4 regions of the Lysinibacillus sp. FSL K6-0102 genome follow, and region 3 is predicted to be linked to each of the others. Evidence: riboswitches for the same ligand, from Rfam matches in the RefSeq annotation. Region 3 holds a riboswitch; each other region holds the start of a gene.

Region 1 (3,891 bases), 1.4 Mb from region 3:
CAGGCAACCAATTGAACTATAGGGCTATTTGGAAGGAGGCAGTGAATAGCGTTATCCAAGGGGGCAAAGATGACAATAAGAAATGATGATCGGCGCATTGAAGGTCTTGATTTTGCAAGAGCTCTCGCCATGCTTGGCATGTTCATTGTCAATTTTGGCGTCATAACAGGTTCTACAACGAATGGTTCAACATGGTTAATTGCCTTCCAACATCTTTTCGAGGGACGTGCTTCGGCCGTATTTGTCATGCTAGCAGGAATAGGGACAGCCTTAATGACTCGTCAGGCTAGAGAGAGTAAGGACCCAATCCTTCTTCGTCAAAATCGACTTACTTTGTGGAAGAGGGCGCTTTTGTTATTTACGATAGGGATAATATTATATGCAATCGGCTGGACAGGAGATATCTTACATTATTATGGCGTGTATATGTTTGTTGCTGCTTGGTTGATTGCCCAATCCAAGAAAATGATGATCTTCATAATTGGTGCCATCCTTATCCTTTCACAATGGCTTCAAATTCAATTTAGTTACCTTGCTGGTTGGCATCCAACATATGTGCTACTAGAGTATCTTGATTTTTGGACACCAGCAGGATTTATAAGAAATTTGATGTTTAATGGCTATCATCCACTATTCCCCTGGATTTGCTTCTTTCTGATAGGTATGGTAGTGGGCACATTAGATTTAACAAATCATACATTAAGAAAAAACTTACTGGTGATAGGTTTATTGTTAGTCATCATGACTGAGACTTGTTCAACGTTATTCATTAAGATGACAACCATTCATTTATTAGATGTAGAGAGTGCATTGTATTTATTTGATACAGGACCGATTCCACCGAATATGATGTATGTCCTATCTAATTCGGCTTCGGCTATTGTTATCATTGTTGGCTCCATCTATCTTGTAGAGACATGTAAAAATAAAGTTATTCAATCTTTCATATTAACAGGACAAATGTCTTTAACGCATTATGTTGGCCATGTTGTTATAGGCATTGGAATACTAATTATTTGCCAAAAGCTGGAGAACCAAACACTTGCTTTTTCCATGCTGTATGCCTGCTGTTATTTTTTAGGATGTGTCGTTGTTTCTGTATGGTGGAGGACTAAACATCATCGAGGCCCACTTGAATTCATGATGAGGAAATGGAGCTTGTAATAAATTAATGGATTGCCATCTATTTCTCACTGACTAGGCATAAAATACTTTAGGTTTAGGGAGTCTTTTAATCTAAACGACATATTGCATAGTATTCAACTAGGTTTTCTAATATTTTGTATTGACATTCCTATAGCAGAATTATAGAATTATTTTCAAGAAACGCAGTACTCTTATCAAGAGAGGTGGAGGGACTTGGCCCAATGAAGCCTCGGCAACCGAACAACAGGTGCCAAATCCAACAGATGGTGTCTGAGAGATAGGAGGGGCTATCAATCAGTTTGATGCGTTGGCCTCTTTATGAACAATAAGGATAAAAAAGAAGGGGTGTATCGTATGGCTCAGTCAGTAAAAGTAGATGATAAGAAACTAGAGGCAATTGCGAAGGCGATTCAAAATCTTGAATTTGGTGAAGTGCATATTACGATTCAAGATGGTGTGATTGTGCAAATTAATAGGCTTGAAAAGCAGAGATTTCCGCAGAAAAAATAACAATGATTTCAGTAGAACTTATGTCAAACGGCCACCTATAAGCATGAAGGATTTCCTGTGCTTACAAGTGGCCCTTTTTTTGTGTAAAGACTAGCTATAAAAGCTTTTTGGTATGGGACCGATATGACGGCGATGATAAAGCAAAGGCTCTTTTTGAGCATTTGTAATGTCTACGACCTGCCCAATAAAAATGGTATGGTCGCCAGCATCGATTTGCTGAAATGTTTTACATTGTAAATTAGCTGCTGTATCATGTAAAATCGGTAGTCCTAAAGAGGAAGTTGACCATTTTGCTTGTGCAAAGCGATCAGGGATTTTACTGGCAAATAGTGTACATAAATGCTCTTGATCACTCGCTAAAATATTGACCGCAAAATTTGGCGCAGTCGTGAAATAAGGATGGAGCTGAGATTTTTTATCGAGTGACCACAAAATAAGGAGCGGGTCGATTGAAACAGATGCAAAGGAATTGACGGTTAAGCCAATCGGTTTTGTGTCATGACATGTCGTGACAACTGTTACGCCTGTAGGATAATTACCTAATGCCAATTTAAAAGCAGCTACTAAATCTGTCATTCAAATCACCTCTTTATGAAATTAGTGAACGGAGTTTGTAGGTAAACGAAACTTTTTTTCATATCCTACTAGTAACTCCTTTTCTTGAGTAAATTTTAAACTAATCAAACATACAGGTAAAGGTAATGGGGAAAGAAAGGGGAATGGCCATGACTTTATATTTTGATCATTTGGTTCATCAAGTGGAATCACCAGAAAATATAAAGGTTTTCTTCAATAAACGAAATGTCCATACAGTGAATGGTGGGCAGCACACGATGTGGGGGACTTATAATACGTTAAGCTACTTTGGCTTAAGCTATATTGAACAAATTGCTATCTATGATCGTGATTTATTTGAGCAAGCGGCACAATACCCATATTCCCTACATTATACGTTTAAACGTGATCAAGAGCGCCAGGGATTTTCTCGAATTGCTCTGCGCACAAAAAATATTGAGGAAGAGGGTCGACGCTTGCGAGCATTGGGCTATGAAGTATATGGACCAGATGCATGTAGCAGAACAAGACCAGATGGCACTGTGGTAGAATGGAAGCTACTGCATTTTGGTAAGCCAGATCTGCCAATTGATTTTCCATTTTTGATTGAATGGGCGGAGGAAGATGAAGAACGTTTGGTTCAATTAAAGGCAAGTGGTGCCATTGATGTCAAACAGGCTATAACGATGGAATCCGTCCAATTCTACGTCAAGGACATGCAGGCAACAGTTAAGCTGTGGCAAGAGGTGTTACAGCTACCAGTGCCTACGCAATATGAGCAGTATTTGTCACTACAGCTACCGAATATGCGCTTAGATTTCTATGAGGAAGAGAGCGCGATGACAATGACACTTGGTCATGTCAAAGAGGGACCATTTGGTGTTACATTAAAGGATCCTAAACGAACAAAGGAAACTTTAGTTTGCCCTGGTGCTTTTTATTGGATAAATCGATAAGGAGAAAAGGCTGGGCCATAACTAACTGGGACCTTCATTAAGCCGAATAATCTTTAAATTAACAAACATGATAACTAGAAAAACCGAACTATTCCGAAACACTTCGTAAGCGTTTTAGTGGATAGCTCGGTATTTTTATGGGCTGAAACACTTTTGCTTCTGCCTTTTTACATAAGTATTGAAAAACAAAACCATCAATAGAATTTCTGGTGCTGGCTACTTGCTTTCCTGTGGATTTAGCGTTACAGAGGAGACCCTGGAGCGAAATCACCTCCTCACCTTGCTAGAAAGTTTTAGCTAGTGACATGATCTTTAATTCAACAATATGGAAAAATCCACTTCATCAGAGAAGTGGATTTTCGTTGCCAATTATTATTCAATTGTCATTTTTTTCGGTGTTTCTGTACCTGTATACCAATCAAATTCAATTTCAAATGAATGCTTGTCGCCCTTTTTTGTATAGGAGTATTCGATTTTGAGCTGTTCACTTGGGCTGACAACTGTTGGCTCTGTGTCTTGAACAAAAGTGAATTCACCATTTTCTTTAAGCTTTTTTGCAATCGTTTCCAGTGTTGCTGCAAATTCTGCTACACTTTGTCGTTCTTTATGCTTCAAAATAACTTCAGTCATGGGTTTATTTTGTTTTTGCATCGAAATCCCTCCTTACGTATTGTTACTTCTATTATAACATGGAGGGGGCATTCAGCTTATAAAACAATACAAA
Region 2 (3,891 bases), 3.8 Mb from region 3:
TGCTAATGAACGAATGTGATCCGTCATAAACTCAGGTCCCGTCGCACAGTTTAGGCCAACTGATAATGGTTTAATATGCTCGATCGAAATATAAAAGGCATCAATTGTTTGCCCTGCAAGCGTTGTACCCATCGGTTCTATTGTTCCTGAAATCATGACAGGTAGCTCTTTTCCCGTTGATGCAAAAGCGCGCTTTACGCCAAGTGTGCCTGCTTTGACATTGAGCATATCCTGACTTGTTTCTAATAACAAAACGTCGGCTCCTGCCTCAATTAAAGCTTTTGCCTGTACATAAAAATTTTCCTCTAGCTCTTCAAATGTAATACCACCTGTTACTGATAACGTTTTTGTTGTTGGCCCCATAGCCCCTGCAACAAAACGTGGCCAATCCGATGTGGAATAACGATCCACTGCTTGTCGAGCAATTTCCACTGCACGCTTATTAATTACTTCTGCTTTTGTGCCAAGATCATATTCATTTAACACAAGAGGCGTCCCACCAAATGTATTTGTACAAATAATATCTGCGCCTGCCTCTAAGTATTTATGGTGAATTTTTTCAATAACATCTGGTCTAGTAAGCACAAGATTTTCATTACAGCCATCAAGTTCCTCGCCACCAAAATCCTCTGCTGATAAATTTTCATTTTGTAGCATTGTTCCCATTGCGCCATCAAGAATTAAAATACGTTTCTCTAGTTGCTCTTCAATCGAGTGCTTAGCCATGTATACTTACTCCTTTTTTCTGTTCATCCAATTGCTTTATATATTTCATCAACTCTAGTGTCACATCGTAACGTAAAAATGGTGTAATAAGGTAAATCCCATTGAAATATTGCGTAGCCACTTCTACTAATTCTTTGGCAATAGCAATCCCTTCCAATGTTGCCTTTTCTTTATCTTCTCCACATGCTTTCATTCTTGTTAAGGCATCTTCAGATAATTTGATACCTGGCACTTCATGATGTAAAAATTCAGCGCTTTTATAACTCGTAACAGGCATAATACCGATGTAAATTGGAGCTTGTAAATGCTTTGTTGCCTCATAAATCTCTACAATTTTCTCTATCGTATATACTGGTTGAGAAATGAAGTAGTCTGCCCCATGCTCAATTTTCTTCTCCAAGCGTGTCACAGCACGATCTAACACACGGACGTTTGGATTAAATGCAGCAGCAACTGAAAAATTTGCTTTTTTACGAAGTGGCTTACCTGAGAAAGAGACCCCTTCATTTAATTGCTTAATTAATTGGATTAGCTCCATGGAAGATACATCATAAACACTTGTCGCACCTGGGAAATCTCCTACTTTTGTTGGATCACCCGTAACGGCCAACACATCATGAATACCTAAAGCATTTAACCCCATTAAATGAGATTGTAGACCAATTAAATTACGGTCTCGACATGTAATATGAGTTAGTGGGCGTACACCATGTGAGCTCTTCAACAATGCGCCCATTGCAATATTGCTAATACGTGGAGAGGCCAATGAATTGTCTGCCATCATAACTACATCTGCACCTGCATCATATAATTGCTTTGCTCCTTCAAGGAACCCATCAATCTCTAAATGTCTAGGCGTATCCAACTCTACTATGACAGAACGTTCACGTTTAACTTTTTCATGAAGAGGCTCATACTTTGTTGGCTCCGCTTCCCGAACAATCTCAATCTTTTTAGGCTTCGCAAGCTTCTCCTGAACCGGTGATAACTCTTCTAAATACTTCTTTGCTGCTGCAATATGTTTGGGTGTTGTACCACAGCAGCCCCCTATTAAACGTACACCTTGATCACGCAATTCAACAGCCGCTCGACCAAAATAATCAGCTTCTGATTCATAAACGACACGCCCATCCTCTAAGTCCAGAAGTGATGCATTTGGATAGGCCGACATAAATGCCCTATTAGGAAGTTCTACACCTTCAAATGCCTGAATTGTATGGTGTGGACCTAGTCGACAATTGACACCAACAATATCAGCACCTAGAGCTTCAAGCTCATGGAGAGCATTATTTAAAGACATCCCATTTTGTAGAACACCGGGCTCATGCATAGAAACTTGTGCAATAATCGGCAATTTTGTTTTTTCTCGTAGCATCTTTAAGGTTGCTGTTAATTCTTCAAAATCATAATAAGTTTCAAGTAAAAGGCCATCTGGATTCCCTGCAAGTAAGACTCTTGCTTGTTCTTCAATAGTCGCTAATATTTCATCCAAGGTTGCATCACTTTTACGAATTCCCCGAATACCACCAATTGTTCCTAAAACAAATTGACCGCCATCAGCCGCTGCTCGTTTTGCGATGGTGATAGCAGCTTCATTAAATTGTTGGACACGTGATTCCAATCCATAGCGAGCTAATTTAATGGCATTTGCACCGTACGTATTCGTTTGAATGATGTCAGCACCAGCCGCAATATATTCTCTATGAATCTTTTCAATTAACTCGGGTCTCTGAACATTCATTTCCTCATGGCAATACTCCAATCCATAGCCATATAGCACTGTGCCTATTGCACCGTCTGCCGTCAATACATGCGTTTTTAACCTTTCAAGCAATCCCATAAAATTAGCCTCTCTTCCTATGTCTCTATATAATAAAAAGCCTTCTTTCATAAAAAAAGAAGGCTTTAACGATTCATCATTGTTGTTCCTTCTCATCTTCGACTCAACGGTCTTCTGGATTTAGCACCTGACAATAAAGTTGGTTGCTGAAGCTTCAATGGGCCAGTCCCTCTGCTTCTCTTGATAAGAATTAAGTATGAATTTTTTAAATAATTAAAAGAATCATATCGTTTACTGACGAATGAGTCAAGACTATTTCACATAACAAAGTTTTTTTCCACTTAAAACCTTAGAAATTGGCAAGTTCCTTTGCAAGCTCTTCACCAATTTTTTTCCCGTTTTGAATGCAAGCACCAATACCTACGCCAAAATACGAGCACCCTGCAATCGATAAATTAGGATATTTCTCATGTAATTCTTGTAGTAATCCTTGTAATGCTTCACGATGCGCTAGATCATATTTAGGCATTTGATCAATCCATTTTGTTACATTCACAACGGTTGGCTGCTCCTCTATTCCTAGGCTCTTTCTCACATCTTCTAAAGCAACTGCTGCCAATTCTTCATCCGTCATGGCGCGTAGTTGCTCATAGGCTGGATTGATGCTCTTATAAAAGAGTCGCACAAGTAATTTATTTTCTTTCGATGTATGCTTCCATTTACGACTAGTCCAAGTTGCCGCATTACAAGTTACGTCTGAATTATGGGAAACAATATAGCCCGTTCCATCTGCTGGCAATTTAGCGTCTGGCACATCAAAACCTAAATAGATAGTAATCGCTGACGCTGTCGTAAATTGGTCAAAATAGCGGTTTAAAGATTCATCCTGTAGCAGATTTTGTACAGTATCGTTCGGTAATGCTAAAACGACATAATCTGACTCAATAATTTCACCATTAGCTAAGGAAATTGTGTAGTTCTTATCTTGTTTTTGAACATTTAGTGTAGTAACACCCTTGATAATTTCTACATCGGATAAGGTTTGTTCAAGTCGATCAATTAAAGAAGATAAACCATTTTTAAAGGATATAAATTTTTTGTTCGCTGCTTTAACAAATTGCTCACGATTCGCATCAAAGCCTTTAATAATACTTCCAAAATCATTCTTATAATCAATTAAATACGGTAAAGTAGAGCCAATAGAAAGCTGATGTAAATCTCCCGAATAAACACCTGCAAGGACTGGTGCAATTTGGTTTTTCACCAGTTCCTCTCCTAAATAGTAAGTTAAAAATTCACCAATTGAACTTTCCTTTGTGAAGCCATTGTTTGGCAATGTTAAATCCTTCAACGCTTCTTTTTTTCCCTGCTCGGAAATAAGTGTA
Region 3 (3,891 bases):
TGGTCTAGTTGAGCTACCTTTAGCTGTGTTAAACCCTGGTGACACGATGCTCTTACCAGATCCTGGCTATCCAGATTACCTATCAGGTGTTGTACTAGGAGACGTCAATTTTGAAGTAATGCCCCTTTTTGCTGAAAATGATTTCTTACCTGATTATCATGCATTACCTGATGAAGTGAAAGAAAAAGCAAAGCTTCTTTACTTAAATTACCCGAACAACCCTACAGGTGGTACAGCATCACTTGCGTTTTTTGAAGAGACCGTTCGCTTTGCGAAGGAGCACAATATTATCGTATCACATGATTTTGCTTATGGGGCAATAGGATTTGACGGTAATAAACCAGTTAGCTTCCTTCAAGCAAAGGGTGCAAAAGAAGTAGGAGTTGAAATGTATACATTATCGAAAACCTATAATATGGCTGGCTGGCGTATAGGCTTCGCTGTAGGGAATGCCGAGATTATTGCTGCTATTAATCTAATTCAGGATCATCTGTTTTGTAGTCAATTCCCTGCCATTCAACAAGCCGCAGCAGTAGCACTGACGGCTTCCCAACAATGTGCGGATGAACTACGAGCTACTTATGAGCGTCGCCGCAATGTACTCATTGAAGAAGCTCGAAGAATTGGCTGGCATGTTACGGCTCCAAAAGGCTCCTTCTTCGCATGGCTCCCTGTACCATTAGGCTATACAAGTGAACAGTTTGCTGATCTTTTGCTCGAAAAAGCTGATATCGCTGTAGCAGCAGGTAATGGCTTCGGTCAGTATGGTGAAGGCTATGTACGCGTAGGATTGCTGGTTAGTGAGGAGCGCTTACGTGAAGCAATCCATAGAATCGAGCAATTACAATTGTTTAAAAGATAATGACGTCGTATCCTGTAGCTATCCCTAGCTACAGGATTATTACTATTTTTCAATTTTCCTTGGTTGCCCTAAACCATTTTCTAATGGATAAAATTGAACATGACCTGTTTCATCATCCCATTTTCGAATATGTTGAATCCCTTGTACCTCTGCCAACACGATGTCAGCAGTAATAACAGGGTTGCCCCCTTTTATTAAATGCCCACCTGATACAACACCCCATTGATCGCTCATAGAACCATGGAAATGTGTCTCATATCCACCATCTCGCTTACACACCACACCTGAACCTTGAATAAATTCTAATGGTCCCTCTTTTTCAATCACATCACTAAAACGAACTTGAATTTGAGCTGTTGCATCTGGCACTAAATAAACAAAGCTGCTTTTTTGAAAGCTGCCAATACAGCTTACAATTGTTGCTGACTCTATGCTATTCTCTTCGCAAAGCGCTTCAATCCCTTCAATGATATCTGTTCCCGTTAGAAAACGAGCACTAATAACCTTACCAAATGAACCTATACCATAATTAACTCTTACAGACATTGTTATCCCTCTTTTGCGTCGAAATATTATAATTATATAAAAAATTTAAAAATTATTTATTGACTTACTATACCCTATAAATTATATTAGTTCTATCGGAATTACAAAAAAATATTATAAATCTCTTATCAAGAGTAGCTGAGGGACTGGCCCTATGAAGCTCGGCAACCTCCTTTTTATAGGAAGGTGCTAAATCCTGCAAACGATCTTCGTTTGATAGATAAGAGAGGACATCTTTTCATGAGCCTCTCTTAATTTGTAAGAGAGTTTTTTTATTTTCAAAAAACCGATAAAAACAATCTTGGAGGTATTTTCATGAAAAAGAAAAATAAATTTTTAGTAGGTTTAGCAAGTTTAACATTAGTAGCAGCTTTAGCAGGCTGTGGCTCTAAAGAAGATAGTAAAAGCCAAGCTGAAGGAATTGATGAAAAGAAAATCGTTGTAGGCGTCACTTCTGGTCCACACGAACAAATTGCAGAAGTAGCCGCTAAAGTAGCAAAAGAAAATGGGCTAGAAGTAGAACTAAAATCATTTTCTGACTATGTTTTACCTAATACATCCTTAGCTGAAGGTGATCTTGATGCGAACAGCTATCAACACGAGCCTTTCCTAGATACATTTAATAAAGACCATGATACAGATTTAGTAACAGTGGGCAAGACGATTTTAAATCCAATGGGTATCTACTCAGAAAAATATAAATCCTTTGATGACATTCCTGACGGTGCAACGTTTGGCTTACCAAATGACCCAACGAATGGAGCACGTGCCCTCTTTGTTTTACAGGAAGCTGGCTATATTAAGTTAAAAGAGGGTGCAGACTTAACAGCCTCGATCCGTGATGTAGAAGAAAACAAAAAGAATTTAAAATTCATTGAATTAGAGGCAGCTCAAATTCCTAAACAACTTAGTGAAGTAGATGTAGCAGCTATTAATACAAACTTTGCACTAGAGGCTGGCATTAACCCTAAAGATGACTCTATTTTATTGGAATCTACTGATTCTCCATACGTGAACTATATTGTTGTACGTGCTGAAAATGAAAATGATCCAACAATTAAAAAGTTCGTTGAGGCTTACCAATCTGACGAAGTGCGTCAATTCATCGAAGAGGAATTCAAAGGTTCTGTAATCCCTAGCTGGTAATATGTTCAGAAAGCTTCTATAAAGCCGAAGAATCTGCTGAAATTCCCCAATGGGAAGACGAGCAGATTCTTGCTTTTTAGAAGGTTGAGAAAGGAGCAAACAATCGCATGATTCAATTACAAAATATCTCAAAAGAATTTAAATCGAAAAAAGGCATCATAAAAGCTGTGGATGGCATCAACCTTCACGTAAAAAAGGGACAAATTCATGGTGTAATCGGCTATAGTGGTGCTGGTAAAAGTACACTCATTCGTTGCGTTAATCTACTAGAACGTCCTACAGCAGGAAAAGTAGTGATAGACAATGTAGACATTACGACCCTTTCTCTTCACGAATTACGTCAAACACGCCAAAAAATCGGGATGATATTCCAGCACTTTAATCTCTTAAAAACAGCAACAGTTTACAATAATATTGCAGTTCCCTTAAAGCTACTAGGCTATAAAGAGGCGGAAGTAAAAAACCGAGTAGCTAAGTATGCTGAAATTGTCGGTTTAACAGATAAACTAGATAGTTACCCAAATCAACTTTCAGGTGGTCAAAAACAGCGTGTGGCTATTGCACGTGCCTTAGCACAGGAACCAGAGATTTTACTTAGTGACGAAGCAACAAGTGCACTTGATCCTGAGACAACGGAAGCCATTCTTGAATTGTTGTTAAAAATTAATCGTGAATTAGGCATTACGATTCTGCTCATCACACATGAAATGAATGTAATTCAAAAAATTTGCGATGAGGTTTCTGTTCTAGAATCAGGGAAAGTTGTGGAATTTGGCACAGCGATTGAACTTTTTGCGAAACCGAAGCACCCTACAACGCGAAAGTTTTTGAATACAATTTCACAACGTAATTTATCCCCTTCTCTTATTGAGCAATTAAATGTTTCAGGAAGTGTAATCCGTTTAACATTCCTTGGTGAAAGTACTGGTAAGCCATTATTAGCAGAAGTCACTAAGGTATATGATGTGCAACCAAATATTTTAACAGCCAATATTATTGAATTAAAAAACGGTATTGTCGGCAATATTGTGGTGCATTTACATGGCGAAACGCAGATTGTCCAAAAGGCGTTAACGTATTTTTCAGAAAATGGCGTGGCAGTGGAAGAATTAGGAGGTGCGTTCAATGAGTAGTATCCAAAGCTTCTTTACAGATTGGTCAGATGTTATTGGCAAAGCAATTATCGAAACATTTCAAATGGTCGGAATTTCATTATTTTTCTCCATTCTGATTGGCATTCCATTAGGGCTATTAATCGTTTTAACACGACCAGGACAATCCTTTGAAAATAAATTTTTCTATCAGTTTTTTAATCTATTTATCAATATTGTTCGCTC
Region 4 (3,891 bases), 3.3 Mb from region 3:
AATATAGCTAACCAATTATTTGCAATGGAATCAGCTGTCTTACGTACAGAAAAAGCAATTGCTCGTGACGGTGCTGAAAAAGCACACCAAAAATTGCTATACACACAAATTTTCTGCCAAGAAGCATTCGCAGAAATCGAAAAAGAAGCAAAAGACACAATTCTTGCTTCAGCGGATGGCGATGCAGCCCGTATGACATTATCTGCACTGCGTAAGCTAACGCGTAATAATCCATACAATTTAATTGCGAAGAAGCGTGAGGCTTCCGTTAAATTAATTGATGCTGAAAAATATATTGTATAATAGTGCAAATTTAACCTAGCTATCTGCAAAAGATAGCTAGGTTTTTTTATATGAGATGGATAATCGTAAAAGGAGCGGATAAATTTGCACAACTGGTGGATAAACTTACAAAAAAGAGTGAAGTTCACCATTGAAAACAACTATGATGGTATACTACAGAAAAAGACAGAAGAGGAGCATTGTAATGACGATTCAATTTTTCCATTATCCGAAATGTACAACATGTAAAAAGGCACAGAAGTGGTTAAATGAGCATGAGGTTTCCTATGAAGAGGTACATATCGCAGAGCAACCTCCCACTAAAGAAGAACTAACAGCTATTTGGCAAGCTAGTGGACAGCCTTTGAAGAAATTTTTTAATACCTCAGGCATGAAATATCGTGAGCTTGGCTTAAAGGACAAGTTAGCGGAAATGACGGAGGATGAGCAGCTTGAGCTACTTGCTTCAGATGGCATGTTAATTAAACGTCCCATCGTGACAGATGGAAAAAAAGTTACTTTAGGTTTTAAAGAAGTAGATTTTGAGCAAGCTTGGAAATAACCGTATTAAACCTTGTATTTATAGGAGAAGTATGGCACACTGAAAGTGAATATATTACATATTTATGGAGGGGTTTTTTGCATGAGCACACCTAAAGACTTACGATACTCTGAAGAACATGAATGGGTAAAAGTAGAAGATGGAAAAGTACGTATTGGTATTACTCACTTCGCACAATCTGAATTAGGAGATATCGTATTCGTTGAGCTTCCACAAGTTGGCGACGAAATCAAAACAGATGATCCATTCGGTAGCGTAGAATCAGTAAAAACTGTTTCTGAATTATATGCACCAATCTCAGGTACTGTAGTTGAAGTAAATGCAGATTTAGAAGATAGCCCAGAATTCGTTAATGAATCACCATATGAAAAAGCATGGATGATCGTTGTTGAGCCTGCTGACGCATCAGAAGTTGAGAAACTAATGACAGCAGAGCAATACGAAGAAATGATCGCTGAATAAGACAAGCCATAATCGAAAAACGTCGGAAACTACCGGCGTTTTTTGTTATATAATGACTTATAAGTGGGGATCTCTAAATGGAGGTGGCGTAATGTTCGAGGGAAAATGCTTGATAGTAGAAGGGCGCTCAGATAAGCTACAAATTGAGCCTATTTTGAATGAGAATGTTACAATACTATGTACGAATGGTACAATTGGTGTGCATCAATTAGAAGAACTACTGGATCCCTATGAGGGCTGTGAGCTATTTACTTTTTTTGATGCAGATACTTCTGGTGATAAGCTACGTGCATTAATGGACAGACATTATCCAGAGGCTGAGCATCTGCGCACAATGCCAACATACAAGGAAGTAGAAACGACACCAAGAAAAGTGCTAGCAATGATTTTACTGCGTGCACATTTTTCAATCCATAATGAATATATTTTGTAAGGTTGCGTGAGTAAATGGAAGAATGGTCAATAGAGCAGTGGGAAGCGGCTAAACAGTCGGGAGAGAAAACTGCATTTTATTTATATACACCGATGTGTGGAACGTGTGCAGTGGCATCTAAAATGATGTCCATTATTGAGCAATTACTGCCACAGCTACAAATGGGTAAAGCAAATATCAACTTTTTGGAACACATAGCTTATGAGCATCAAATTGAAAGTGTTCCCTGTCTACTCATCAGTGATGGCGGAAAAGTGACAGAAAAGATTTATGCTTTTCAATCCGTACCATTTTTATATGAATTGTTAAAAAAATCAATTGACTGAACTTTACTAGCGTGGTAAAGTATCAAATATATTATTAAAACATTAAATATATCGAACTCTTATGAAGAGTGGCGGAGGGAAGTGCCCTATGAAGCCCGGCAACCATCACAATGTGAAAAGGTGCCAAATCACCCAAAGATTTTTCTTTGAAAGATGAGAGAACGGTTTAACGTATCATACGTGACCCCTTCTACTTGTCTGTGAGTGAAGGGGTTTTCTATATGAGAAAAGGAGTATTCGCTATGATCCAGCTTCAAAATATTACAAAGAAATACAAAACAGCAAATGGCGAATTAACGGCAGTCAAAGACGTCAACCTTACTATTAATAAAGGTGAAATTTTTGGCATTATCGGCTATAGTGGTGCTGGTAAAAGTACCATGATTCGTTTATTAAACGGTTTAGAGAAACCGACAGCAGGAACAGTAACGGTGAACAATCAAGAATTTTCATCGATAAAAGGGCAAAAGCTTAGAGCAGCTAGACAAAAGGTAAGTATGATTTTCCAGCATTTTAATTTACTTTGGTCAAGAACAGTTGCCGAAAATATTGCATTCCCTTTAGAAATCGCAGGCTTCCCAAAGGCTCAACGTGAAGCGCGTGTGAAGGAATTAATTGCCCTTGTAGGCTTAGAAGGGCGCGATAAGGCATATCCATCCCAGCTTTCCGGGGGACAAAAGCAGCGTGTAGGAATTGCACGTGCATTAGCGAATAATCCAGAGGTTTTACTATGTGATGAGGCGACATCCGCACTTGACCCTGAAACAACGGATGCCATTCTTGATTTACTCGTAGATATAAATGAACGCTTAGGCTTAACAATCGTCCTGATTACCCACGAAATGCATGTCATCCGCAAAATTTGTCATCGTGTAGCGGTGATGGAGGCAGGCGAAATTGTGGAACGTGGTGAGGTATTACAAGTCTTCCAAGCCCCACAGGCGGCTATTACTAAGAAGTTTGTATCTCAAATTACCGACACTAAGGAAACACAAGATACGGTAGCACAAATTAAAACAAACTATCCAACTGGACAACTTGTCAAATTGATTTTTGTTGGTGAAAAAACAGAACAGCCTGTCATCTCACATCTTGTGAAACAATTTGATGTAGAAGTAAGTATTGTTCACGGAAATATTTCACAAACAAAAAATGGTGCATATGGTACATTGATTGTGCAAATTGATGGCTCTCAGACAAATGTCACTGAAGCCCTTCGTTATTTAAATACAGTGGAAGTACAGACGGAGGTGATTGAAAATGCTAACTAATCTCTTTCCGAATGTAGACTGGGAAAATATGTGGCAAGCTACGTATGAAACTTTATACATGACAGCTATATCAACGGTTGTGACATTTATTCTTGGGTTAGTCATTGGTATTGTTCTATTTCTAACTAGCCCCAATCAGTTATGGGCAAATAAAATCGTTAACTTTTTAACAGGATCACTCGTTAATATTTTCCGTTCCATTCCATTTATCGTATTAATTATTTTATTAATTCCATTTACGAAGTTTTTACTAGGTACAATTCGCGGTGCCAATGCGGCGTTACCTGCTTTAATTATCGGTGCAGCACCGTTTTATGCTCGTATGGTATTAATTGCGTTACGTGAAATTGATAAAGGTGTGATTGAAGCAGCCCGTTCAATGGGAGCAAAAACTTCTACAATTATTTGGAAAGTATTGGTTCCAGAATCATTACCAGCTTTAATTTCTGGTATCACTGTAACGGCTGTTGCTCTTGTAGGTTATACAGCGATGGCAGGAATTATTGGTGCAGGTGGTCTTGGTAACTTAGCTTTCTTAGACGGCTTCCAGCGAAA

Evidence for each region. A riboswitch is a leader RNA that binds a small molecule or an ion and turns the genes downstream of it on or off. The one in region 3 is predicted to bind S-adenosylmethionine.
Region 1: linked by a shared signal. The riboswitch ahead of NYE73_RS09330 (YezD family protein) and the one ahead of NYE73_RS02415 (MetQ/NlpA family ABC transporter substrate-binding protein) in region 3 are both predicted to bind S-adenosylmethionine.
Region 2: linked by a shared signal. The riboswitch ahead of NYE73_RS21645 (bifunctional homocysteine S-methyltransferase/methylenetetrahydrofolate reductase) and the one ahead of NYE73_RS02415 (MetQ/NlpA family ABC transporter substrate-binding protein) in region 3 are both predicted to bind S-adenosylmethionine.
Region 4: linked by a shared signal. The riboswitch ahead of NYE73_RS19545 (methionine ABC transporter ATP-binding protein) and the one ahead of NYE73_RS02415 (MetQ/NlpA family ABC transporter substrate-binding protein) in region 3 are both predicted to bind S-adenosylmethionine.

What each region holds. Positions count from the first base shown of each region.
Region 1 is NZ_JBBOPH010000001.1:1,880,853-1,884,743, forward strand. It holds gene NYE73_RS09320 (TetR/AcrR family transcriptional regulator) at 1-86, shown strand, start outside; gene NYE73_RS09325 (DUF418 domain-containing protein) at 70-1,164, shown strand; SAM riboswitch class I at 1,335-1,430, shown strand; gene NYE73_RS09330 (YezD family protein) at 1,465-1,656, shown strand; gene NYE73_RS09335 (flavin reductase family protein) at 1,747-2,232, opposite strand; gene NYE73_RS09340 (VOC family protein) at 2,382-3,167, shown strand; gene NYE73_RS09345 (amphi-Trp domain-containing protein) at 3,540-3,818, opposite strand.
Region 2 is NZ_JBBOPH010000001.1:4,255,966-4,259,856, forward strand. It holds gene metH (methionine synthase) at 1-726, opposite strand, end outside; gene NYE73_RS21645 (bifunctional homocysteine S-methyltransferase/methylenetetrahydrofolate reductase) at 719-2,566, opposite strand; SAM riboswitch class I at 2,656-2,756, opposite strand; gene NYE73_RS21650 (protoporphyrinogen oxidase) at 2,856-3,891, opposite strand, start outside.
Region 3 is NZ_JBBOPH010000001.1:503,755-507,645, reverse strand. It holds gene NYE73_RS02425 (pyridoxal phosphate-dependent aminotransferase) at 1-862, shown strand, start outside; gene NYE73_RS02420 (PPC domain-containing DNA-binding protein) at 905-1,408, opposite strand; SAM riboswitch class I at 1,531-1,635, shown strand; gene NYE73_RS02415 (MetQ/NlpA family ABC transporter substrate-binding protein) at 1,724-2,554, shown strand; gene NYE73_RS02410 (methionine ABC transporter ATP-binding protein) at 2,662-3,687, shown strand; gene NYE73_RS02405 (methionine ABC transporter permease) at 3,680-3,891, shown strand, end outside.
Region 4 is NZ_JBBOPH010000001.1:3,838,342-3,842,232, reverse strand. It holds gene NYE73_RS19570 (acyl-CoA dehydrogenase family protein) at 1-303, shown strand, start outside; gene NYE73_RS19565 (arsenate reductase family protein) at 488-844, shown strand; gene gcvH (glycine cleavage system protein GcvH) at 926-1,306, shown strand; gene NYE73_RS19555 (hypothetical protein) at 1,398-1,739, shown strand; gene NYE73_RS19550 (thioredoxin family protein) at 1,754-2,065, shown strand; SAM riboswitch class I at 2,122-2,225, shown strand; gene NYE73_RS19545 (methionine ABC transporter ATP-binding protein) at 2,308-3,336, shown strand; gene NYE73_RS19540 (methionine ABC transporter permease) at 3,326-3,891, shown strand, end outside.